Regions from separate parts of the Lysinibacillus sp. NPDC058147 genome, predicted to be linked through region 1. Evidence: riboswitches for the same ligand, from Rfam matches in the RefSeq annotation. Region 1 holds a riboswitch; each other region holds the start of a gene.
The links. Region 1 has a riboswitch for cobalamin ahead of ACFVT8_RS08645 (ribonucleoside-diphosphate reductase subunit alpha). Riboswitches for the same ligand answer to the same signal wherever they lie in the genome.
Positions count from the first base shown of each region.

Region 2: linked by a shared signal. The riboswitch ahead of ACFVT8_RS22850 (FecCD family ABC transporter permease) and the one ahead of ACFVT8_RS08645 (ribonucleoside-diphosphate reductase subunit alpha) in region 1 are both predicted to bind cobalamin.
Region 3: linked by a shared signal. The riboswitch ahead of ACFVT8_RS03980 ((2Fe-2S) ferredoxin domain-containing protein) and the one ahead of ACFVT8_RS08645 (ribonucleoside-diphosphate reductase subunit alpha) in region 1 are both predicted to bind cobalamin.

Region 1 is NZ_JBHVUJ010000002.1:647,359-650,641, reverse strand. It holds gene ACFVT8_RS08660 (bifunctional adenosylcobinamide kinase/adenosylcobinamide-phosphate guanylyltransferase) at 1-41, shown strand, start outside; gene ACFVT8_RS08655 (ECF transporter S component) at 444-938, shown strand; gene ACFVT8_RS08650 (hypothetical protein) at 935-1,618, shown strand; cobalamin riboswitch at 1,729-1,916, shown strand; gene ACFVT8_RS08645 (ribonucleoside-diphosphate reductase subunit alpha) at 2,079-3,283, shown strand, end outside.
Region 2 is NZ_JBHVUJ010000013.1:29,135-32,417, forward strand. It holds gene ACFVT8_RS22845 (biotin transporter BioY) at 206-802, opposite strand; cobalamin riboswitch at 975-1,167, shown strand; gene ACFVT8_RS22850 (FecCD family ABC transporter permease) at 1,385-2,431, shown strand; gene ACFVT8_RS22855 (heme ABC transporter ATP-binding protein) at 2,437-3,231, shown strand.
Region 3 is NZ_JBHVUJ010000001.1:823,622-826,904, forward strand. It holds gene ACFVT8_RS03975 (energy-coupling factor ABC transporter permease) at 1-674, opposite strand, end outside; cobalamin riboswitch at 988-1,172, opposite strand; cobalamin riboswitch at 1,392-1,575, shown strand; gene ACFVT8_RS03980 ((2Fe-2S) ferredoxin domain-containing protein) at 1,715-2,086, shown strand; gene cobJ (precorrin-3B C(17)-methyltransferase) at 2,091-3,283, shown strand, end outside.

The sequences.
Region 1 (3,283 bases):
TCGTACGCATTTGGTACGGTATTGGGGAACAAATCAAATGATATAGATTTGAAAAATTTAGAAGGCTTTTCATTAAAAATCTTTGGGTTGATTTTTTTAAAACCTATGCTATGTATATTAGTTGATTGGAGTGGAGACTGGGTGACTCCTTGGGATTAGCAATAGAGGAATGAAGGCTAAAACCATCACGTCCTGTGATAACGCCTTCGTGACCAACATCGGTGCTGTTGCTGTCGCTACGTTGCACTACGCTTTCGCGCAAAAAACATCTGTTGGCCCGAGACCCTGGAGCGAGCATAGCGAGTGAAGCGGCTCATCAGACGCCCCCAGGAAGCTTTGCTCTGCGCGAAAGCGAAACGTCAGCGATAAAAGCACCCTGCCGGAACGGAAATCAACCACTCGTTATAATGAATAGCCAAATATTAAAGGAAAGAGGAAATGGAATGGATCGACAAAGATTAATGAAATTGACGCTCACTGCCATGGTAGCGGCAATTTGTGCAGTGGGTGCAGTCATTAAAATCCCAACATTTATTTCAACTGCAGCGCTTGACTCTGCACCTGCATTGTTGAGCGTTGTCTTTTTATCTCCAGTATTAGCTGGGGTTGCGGGAGTCATTGGGCATTTTATTTCAGCCTTAACTACTGGCTTCCCTTATGGACCACTACATATTATTATCGCAGTAGAAATGTTTATTGTTGTATGGGTTTTTGGGGTCATGCATAAAAAAGGAATGCATTTCTGGAAATGGCCTGTGGCACTTATATTAAATGGCGTAGTGGCACCTTTACCATTTTACTTTATCATAAGTCCGGCATTTTACTGGGCTTCACTGACTAGTCTTCCATTGGCAACACTTGTAAATCTAGTGATCGTTGCCGTTGTGATGCCAATTCTCTCTAAGGTGTTTGTGCGTAAGGAAGGTCGAGTGCAATGAGAAATGCAATAAAAATAGGTGAGCTGTTTGCTACAACAGATAATGCCGCAGCAATTGGTGAAAAACCACAAGATGTTGTGTCTGCCCCAGACAAACTTACGGCATACTTCACGGCACGTGTTACTTTTTTAGAGCAACTTGCTGCAAATGCTTTACCAAGCCATATTTTACTCGCTAATTTTTCAGGGGATACTGCATGGTCTCGTTATGTTGCAGGCATTCAGCAGGTTTTTGACGAGGCGGGTCTTAATTGTCCGCAAATAGACGGTAGTACAGAGTCCAATATGCCGACTCTACAATCAGGTTTGTCTATAACGATGCTAGGTGAGCAGCAAAAACGCATAGCAACTAAGTATGAACAGCTTAGTTGGTACACCTATGGATTACCGCTTGTAGGCAATGAAATCCTTGCTCAGCCTGAAGATGTCGCACAGCTCCAACCTATTTTTCAGGCGTGGAAAGAGGGAATCGTGCAGCAAGTATGGCCAGTCGGATCAAAAGGTCTACAAGCCGAATTTACTCGACTTTTTGGCGAACAACAAGTCAAAAGTTCATTAGATGTTGAAAAATCGGCTGGTCCATGTGCAGTAGTTTTACTAGGAATACAGCCAGAAAAAGAGCAATTAGCACAAAAAAAATTTCCTAGAAATTTTGAAAAACTACGTAAAACTGCATTGTAATTGGGCTTGCATCGAGAAAATGTAGCACTTTATAACTTGTAAGGGGCAAAACGCCTATTGCAACAATAAACACAATATGTTAGATTTGTTTAGGAGTTAAAACACAATATATAGTATTTTGGACAAGCGGTACCAATATGGTTTAAAAGGGAATTCGGAAAAAGAGTCATCTTAGGCCGAAGCTGTCCCCGCAACTGTAAATGCTGACAAATGATAAATAGGCCACTGTGAAGAACGGGAAGGCCATCATTTGGACGAAGCATGAGCCAGGAGACCTGCCGAGTTGTTCAAGACAGCAACACATTCTTCGGGGATTGAGAAGTGGAGGCGAAAGATTTGTTCACTTCTTTGTGTCCATGTCCTTCATTTCCATTTCCGATTTTACAGCGATCACGTAACCGATAAATGTTGCGCGATCGCTTTTTGTGTTGTCTGGAGAAGGAAAGGGAGAGAATGTTACATGACAATTCAAATTGAACAGCAAATGACTAAGCTCAAAAAAAGTTACACGGAGGATGAACTCGAAAGTTTTGTAAGGTTATCGGATCGATGGCTACGAAAAAACGATAATGCCACATTTGAAGCTTGGGCAGATGCGATGATTTTACAAACGCTTAGCCTAATTGATGAAGAGGAGCCATACTGGACATTTGTCGCAGCTCAAATTTATTTAGAAAAATTATATGACCAATTTGCGATGCGTCGTGGTGTCTCAGTGAAAGATGTTTATAAGGTTTTCCCAGAACATTTAGCACACTATACAGAAGCCGGTTTGTATCATGAAAGTTTAACAACAAAATATAGTGAGCAGGAGCTTCAGGAACTCGCTTCTTATTTAGAATCAAGTCGAGATGAGTTGTTTACGTACATTGGTTTAAAAACATTAATGGACCGTTATGTAGTCCGTGATTATACAAAAACACCAGTGGAGTTACCACAGGAACGATGGATGGTCATTGCGATGACTTTGATGCAAGATGAAACTGAAAATCGTTTAGAAAAAGTGCGTGAATCTTACTGGGCAATGAGTAATTTATATATGACTGTTGCTACACCAACATTATCGAATGCAGGTAAAACACATGGACAGCTATCAAGCTGCTTTATCGATACAGTAGATGATAGTTTACAAAGTATTTATGACACTAATACAGATGTCGCAACATTATCGAAGTACGGCGGTGGTATTGGTGTTTATATGGGCAAAATTCGTAGCCGGGGCTCATCAATTAAAGGCTTTAAAGGTGCATCAAGTGGTGTTTTACCATGGATTAAACAACTTAATAATACAGCGGTTTCAGTCGATCAGCTAGGTCAAAGACAAGGAGCTATTGCGGTCTATCTAGATGTTTGGCATAAAGACGTCTTCACATTTTTAGATTTACGCTTAAACAATGGGGATGAACGTCTGCGTGCCCATGATATTTTCACAGGGCTATGCTTACCGGATATCTTTATGGAAACTGTTGAGGCACGTGGGGAGTGGCATTTATTTGACCCACATGAAGTGCGTGAAATCATGGGCTATTCACTAGAGGATTACTACGATGAGAAAAAGGGTGACGGTTCTTTCCGTACTAAATATGAGGAATGTATCGCAAATCCGTTGTTAAGTCGTGAAGTCGTTCCAGCCATTGATATTATGAAGCGTATTATGCGCTCACA
Region 2 (3,283 bases), on a different contig from region 1:
GCCAACACGATGTTGGTCACGAAGGCGTTATCACAGGACGTGATGGTTTTAGCTTTCGTTCCTCTATTGCTAATCCCCGAGAAGTCGCCCAGTCTCCACTACAATCAACTATTTGCATAGCAAAAGTTATCAACAAATTTTGGTGATGAATCAAAAACTGTCCAATTAAGTATGCTATATACTTTTGGACAGTTTTTGTATCTCTTTATTTAATTGGAATTATTTTTAACACTTTTTGAAGGCGGTATGCAAAAATACCTGCAAATACAGCTAAAATAATATCTTTTGGTAAAGGGGGCATCATCCAAAGCCATGCTACCTTATAAGTGAAAGCATCAGTAGCACTAGCCCATAGCTTATAGGCAAAGTACATCCAATTTGTTCCTAGTAAATAATTAATAGCTGTAGCAACTAATGCTGCAACTACATAGCTTTTCTTCGTCCCACTGCGTTCTACAATAAGCCCCGCGACAAATGCAGCTACTATAAAAGAGACAATAAAACCAAATGTAGGACTTATTATTTGTCCAAAGCCTCCGTTGAATCGAGCAAATACAGGTGCACCTGCTAAACCGATACACATATAAACAGTACAAGCGAGTGCCCCTTTTCTACTACCAAGAATAAGCCCTGCTAAAATAGCAAAAAATGTTTGCAATGTGATAGGTACTCCACCAACCATCATGAAAGGTACAATGGACGTAATATTAGCTCCGATCATCATCAATGTTGAAAATAGTCCAATATAGGCAATATCGACTGTTCTTAATTTGTGATGAGTATGTTCTGCAATTGTTGTCATTATTTCACCCCTAAAAAGTAATGTTGATAATAGTAGTGTAAAAAAATAATGATTTTGTGTCAACTTGATAATTATATATAGTTAACACAAAGTGATTTTCCCTACTTAACTTGATAAATCATTGTTAGTTATAGACTAACTATTAAAATATATGATAGAATCGTCATAATTTTAAATATTCGATGCTAATGGTGTGACATCTTGTACAATGTGTCACTTAAAAGGGAAGTCGGTGCAAATCCGACGCTGTCCCGCAACTGTAAAGAGGAGTTCTATGATGATTTAGCCACTGTTCTAGGATGGGAAGGCAATCATAGTAACATTGATTCGAAGCCAGGAGACCTGCCAATTAGTAATTCCTGTAATGCCCACGTGGATGAAAGCAATTACGGACAATAGTAGAAGGAAATCTTTCTGATGTTGTTTTATCAAGGGTATTTCTATGCGTGTTTGCATAGAATACCCTTTTTTGTTTCATTTATCTTCATTCAATGCTTCTTTTTGTCCCGAAAGTAAACGACAGCAGCAACAACAATTACGCCAAGGAAAAATTGATCTTTAATAATAGGAGTTAATAAACATATGAATAAAAAATTTATGCTACTCTCAATGACTCTTTTTCTAGTACTTATCATTTCAATGACAATTGCGATAATGGTTGGATCGGTTTCTGTTACCCCATTTTATGTATGGAAAGTGATCCTTTCTAAAATCCCAATAATACAAAATTCAATAGAAGAAGATTGGAGTCGCTCACAGGAAATTATCATTTGGCAAATACGAGCTCCGCGAGTATTACTCGCTGCTATTGTAGGAGCAGGTTTAGCAATTGCTGGAGCAGCCATTCAAGCACTTGTTCGTAATTCAATTGCAGAACCATATATTTTGGGGATTTCTTCTGGAGCGACGGTTGGTGCTACATCCGTCATCATTTTAGGTGCTTTTTCATTTTTAGGAGCTTATGCACTTTCTGTATCTGCATTTTTAGGTTCTCTTACGGCAATGGGGTTAGTTTTCTTCTTATCACGCGTTGGAGGTAGAATTTCTGTCTTTCGACTTTTACTTTCAGGGATGGCAGTGTCTTTTATTTTATCTGCTATTTCAAACTTTATTTTAATGATGTCAAAACAAGAGGGCGGAATGAAGGCGGTCATGTTTTGGATGCTAGGAAGCTTAGCTGGTGCTAAATGGGGTAATCTTTTAATCCCAACTATTATTTTTATTGTAGTATTTGCCTTGTTATGGCTCCACTATCGAAGCTTAAATTTATTACTGCTGGGGGAAGAAGCAGCAGTCACATTAGGAGTTAACTTACAACAATTTCGTATACAGCTTATTTTAGTAGTTTCATTATTAACGGGTGTGATTGTTGCTGTAAGTGGCTCAATCGGATTTGTCGGCTTAATCATTCCACATATTGTAAGGCTAATTGTAGGTTCAAACCATAAATATGTCATACCGATTAGTGCATTATTAGGGGGGATTTTCTTAGTTTGGGCAGATGCAATTGCTCGAATTTTAATTGCTCCTGAGGAAATGCCAATTGGAATTATCACGGCTTTTTGCGGTGGTCCATTTTTTATTTGGTTGCTACGTAGTAACAATTATTCATTCGGTGAAGGAGATTAAAGCATATGACATTAGAAGCGAAACAAGTATCATTCTCCATTTCTGATGCACGTATATTACATGAAGTAAGTATTCAAATAAAAGACAAGCAATTTGTTGGGCTAATTGGTCCTAATGGTAGTGGGAAGTCAACGCTATTAAAGAATATGTATCGTTTATTAAAGCCAGAAAGTGGAACAGTATTACTAAATGAACAGGATATTTTAAAGCAATCGAGTAAAAGCATTGCTCGAAATTTAGCAGTTGTGAGTCAAGAAACACCAGTTTTATTCGATTTTACAGTGCATGATTTAGTGAGTATGGGGAGAACACCTCATAAAAAACTATTGGAGCTTGATCAAGAACGAGATTTTCAAATTGTAAAAAATGCACTGAAACAAACAGGCATCGCTCATTTAGAGAAACGTAGCTTTAGCTCTCTTTCGGGTGGAGAAAAAAAGCGTGTGATGGTTGCTCGTGCTCTCGCCCAGCAAGCGCAGGTGCTTATTTTAGATGAGCCAACGAATCATCTAGATATTCAGCATCAATTACAGCTTATGGATTTAATCCAAACCTTACATTTAACAGTTGTTGCTGCAATACATGATTTAAACATTGCAGCTATGTATTGCGATCAAATTTATGTTTTACAGCAAGGTCGAATTGTTTGTTTTGGAACGCCAGAAGAAGTACTTACACCGGCATTATTACAAGATGTATTTGGTGTTTATGCCGATATACAAACACATCCACTTACAGGTAAACCGTATTTAATGTATATCCCAGAGCAATTCACGGAGCAAGCTTTAGAAACTACATGATTGATACATATTGAAATAAGTTTTTAAATAAATGCATCTAGAGGATTGTTTA
Region 3 (3,283 bases), on a different contig from region 1:
ATAACAATTACTGTTAAAATTCCTTCACTAATAGCAAGAGGAATTTGTGTTAACGCAAAAATACCAGCAAATTTTGTGAATGAAGCCATAAAGCCTCCGACCTCAGAAGGGAAGGCAAGAGCTAATTGTACAGAAGTGACAACATATGTACCTAAATCACCAAGCATTGCTGCTAAAAAGACAGCGAGGGAAAATGATAGTCCCATTTTTTGTGAGCCCTTAAATACATAGTAAGCGATAATAGGGCCCATAATTGCCATAGAAAAGGTATTTGCACCTAATGTTGTAAGCCCACCATGTGCTAAAAGTAAAGCTTGGAATAATAACACGATTGTTCCGATAACACTCATTGCTAGTGGACCAAAAAGAACTGTTCCAAGCCCAACTCCAGTTGGATGCGAGCAACTCCCCGTTACAGAAGGAATTTTTAAGGCTGATAGCACAAAGGCAAAGGCACCTGATAGACCTAAAATCATTTTTGTTTCAGGATTTTCATCAATAGTTTTACGAATAGAACGTAATCCTAAAATAATAAATGGAATCGAAATGACCCACCAAAAAATCGCCCATTCGATTGGCAAAAAGCCCTCCATAATATGCATTGCAAATGCACGATTTGGCACGAATAAAAAGGCCAATAAAAAATAACTAAGCTTCCAACCTGAAAATTTCAAAAATCTCTCCTCCTAGCTTTAAAATTTTTCGAATTAGTATGCGAGCGATACAATTTCGCCATGGCGTAATTGCGTCCGGATTTAGAATTGTGCAAGCACAATTCATTCCTTTCAAAATCCGTGACATCCGCCGGAGGCTTTTTTTCATTCAGTGGTTTTTTGGCTCGGATGGAACCATATCTGTACTACCACTTTGAGAACTAATCTCTTCTGAATGAAAAAAAGCACTTTTCCGTAGTGGAAAAGTGCATAGCTAAAAAAAGCAAATAAAATTCTAATCTGCTAAGCCGCACACCCATCCTCGTAGGTTGAAACGATCACATATTTTTCGGCAGGTCTCCTGGCTTAAGTTCAATGTTTTATAGGCCTTCCCATCCTTTGGACAGTGACATTTTCTATAAAACTCCCTAGTACAGTGGCGGGACCGCGCCGGACTTGAACCGGCTTCCCTTTTAAGCGAAATGCTGAACAATTCGCACCGAAAAAAGTTGAAGTTGTGAGATTTCACGACAAAGTGTAACACGAATTTCCATATATATGCTATACTTTTTGTGAAAAAATTTTAAATTGATAGTCTATATCGAAAATTTAGATAAATATAAACTGGATATCGCGTTTTTTCTATGAAATTTTAAAAAAATTGTCACAAATTAAAAAAGAAATATTGAAATTTTAAAAAAATAAGCTATGATAGAAACAGTTTTTAATTACATAAATTCATATAAAACGTCCATAAGTGCTTGAATATTTTCAAGATAATAGGGAAATCGGTGAGAATCCGATACAGCCCCCGCTACTGTAATAGCTGATGAAATCGCGGATGCCACTAGTGAAAACTAGGAAGGCGCGAAAGTAAAAGGAAGCTTTAGTCAGGAAACCTGCTTATGTGATGATGCATGCAAACTTTTCGGAGGGAGAAGTTGAAGCGAGAGCGAGTACCTGTATATATTCGTTTTTATTTGGCTTCTACTAAACCTTTACTCTTCGTCTAGAGTAAAGGTTTTTCTTTTTCCTAAAAAGCAAATGAGGGGAGAAAAACTATGACAACTTGGAATTTAGAGGGGATGAAAACACATCTTTTTATTTGCAATGGTAGTAGCTGTATGAAAAAAGATGCTGAGGACATTACACAGGCAATCCGTGATGAAATACAGTTACTAGCGCTTGATAAAGAAATACATACGACAAGGACCCGCTGTAATGGCAGATGTAAGGATGCTTGTGTTGTCATTGCTTATCCTCAAGGGAATTGGTACCGAGTGCCGACAATGGAGCATGCGAGAGCACTCGTACAAGATTTGAATCATGAAGCGTTACATAATGAGCATGTTTTTACATTGCGTGAAGGTTCGTTACAGCGTACAGCGCAAACAACAGCCATTAAAGGCATTGAAAAGGTGAAAGAGGGGTAGCAAAATGGCGCAAAAAGGTAAGATTTTCGTAGTTGGCTTTGGCCCTGGAGACTTTAAACATATTACGACTCGTGCTGTGGAGGCACTACAACAAAGTGATATGATCATAGGCTATAAAACTTATGTTGAACTTATTCAGGATTTAGTTAATGCAAAGTCGATTATTAGTACTGGTATGACAGAGGAGGTTTCACGTGCACAGGAAGCGGTGCGTCAAGCAGAGGCTGGAAGTATCGTATCGGTCATTTCCAGTGGAGATGCCGGGGTTTATGGAATGGCTGGATTAGTGTATGAAGTATTAATCGAGCTAGGATGGACAGAAGCAACTGGTATCGAGGTAGAAATTGTTCCAGGTATTTCAGCTATTAATTCGTGTGCAAGTTTACTAGGTGCTCCGATCATGCATGACGCCTGTACCATCAGTTTAAGTGATCACCTAACACCTTGGAATTTAATTGCAAAACGAGTGGAAGCGGCAGCTATGGCGGATTTCGTTATTGCACTTTATAACCCAAAAAGTGGGCGTCGTACGAGACAAATAGTAGAGGCACAACGAATTTTATTGGAATATCGATCGCCAGATACGCCGGTTGGACTTGTGAAAAGCGCGTATCGTGACCGTCAGGAAATAACGATGACTACTTTAGCAGAAATGCTTGAACATGATATCGGCATGTTAACGACAGTTATTATCGGGAATTCAACAACATTCTTCTACGACAATAAAATGATTACGCCACGTGGTTATCAGCGTAAATATACACTTGGTGAGGAAAAACAACCGTTACGACCACACCAACGACTGAAGGAAGAAAATGAACCGTGGGCGATGAATCAAGAAACAGGAGCAGCGCGTAATGATTTTGCGACAGATCCTAATGCTAATCGTATTAAGCCCAGTTTAGCCATCAGACCAGAATCAAAGCCTAAAAAATCTTCACTTGAAATGGCGACAGCAGCTCTTGCAATGGTAAAGGGAACGAGCGCTCTTAAGGTAACGCCTAAGCTCGTTCAACAAAAAGTCGAATCTGTTTTTGAATTAGCTGTTAGCCCTGGGGTAGCCAATAAGTTTTTTACTCCTCAACAAATGATGACGTTGGCTGAAGTAGTAGGTGAGGAAGGAACGATGGAGTATACACCCGATCATCAAATTCATTTGAAGATCCCAACGTCTGAGCCTGAGGAGATTACAACAAA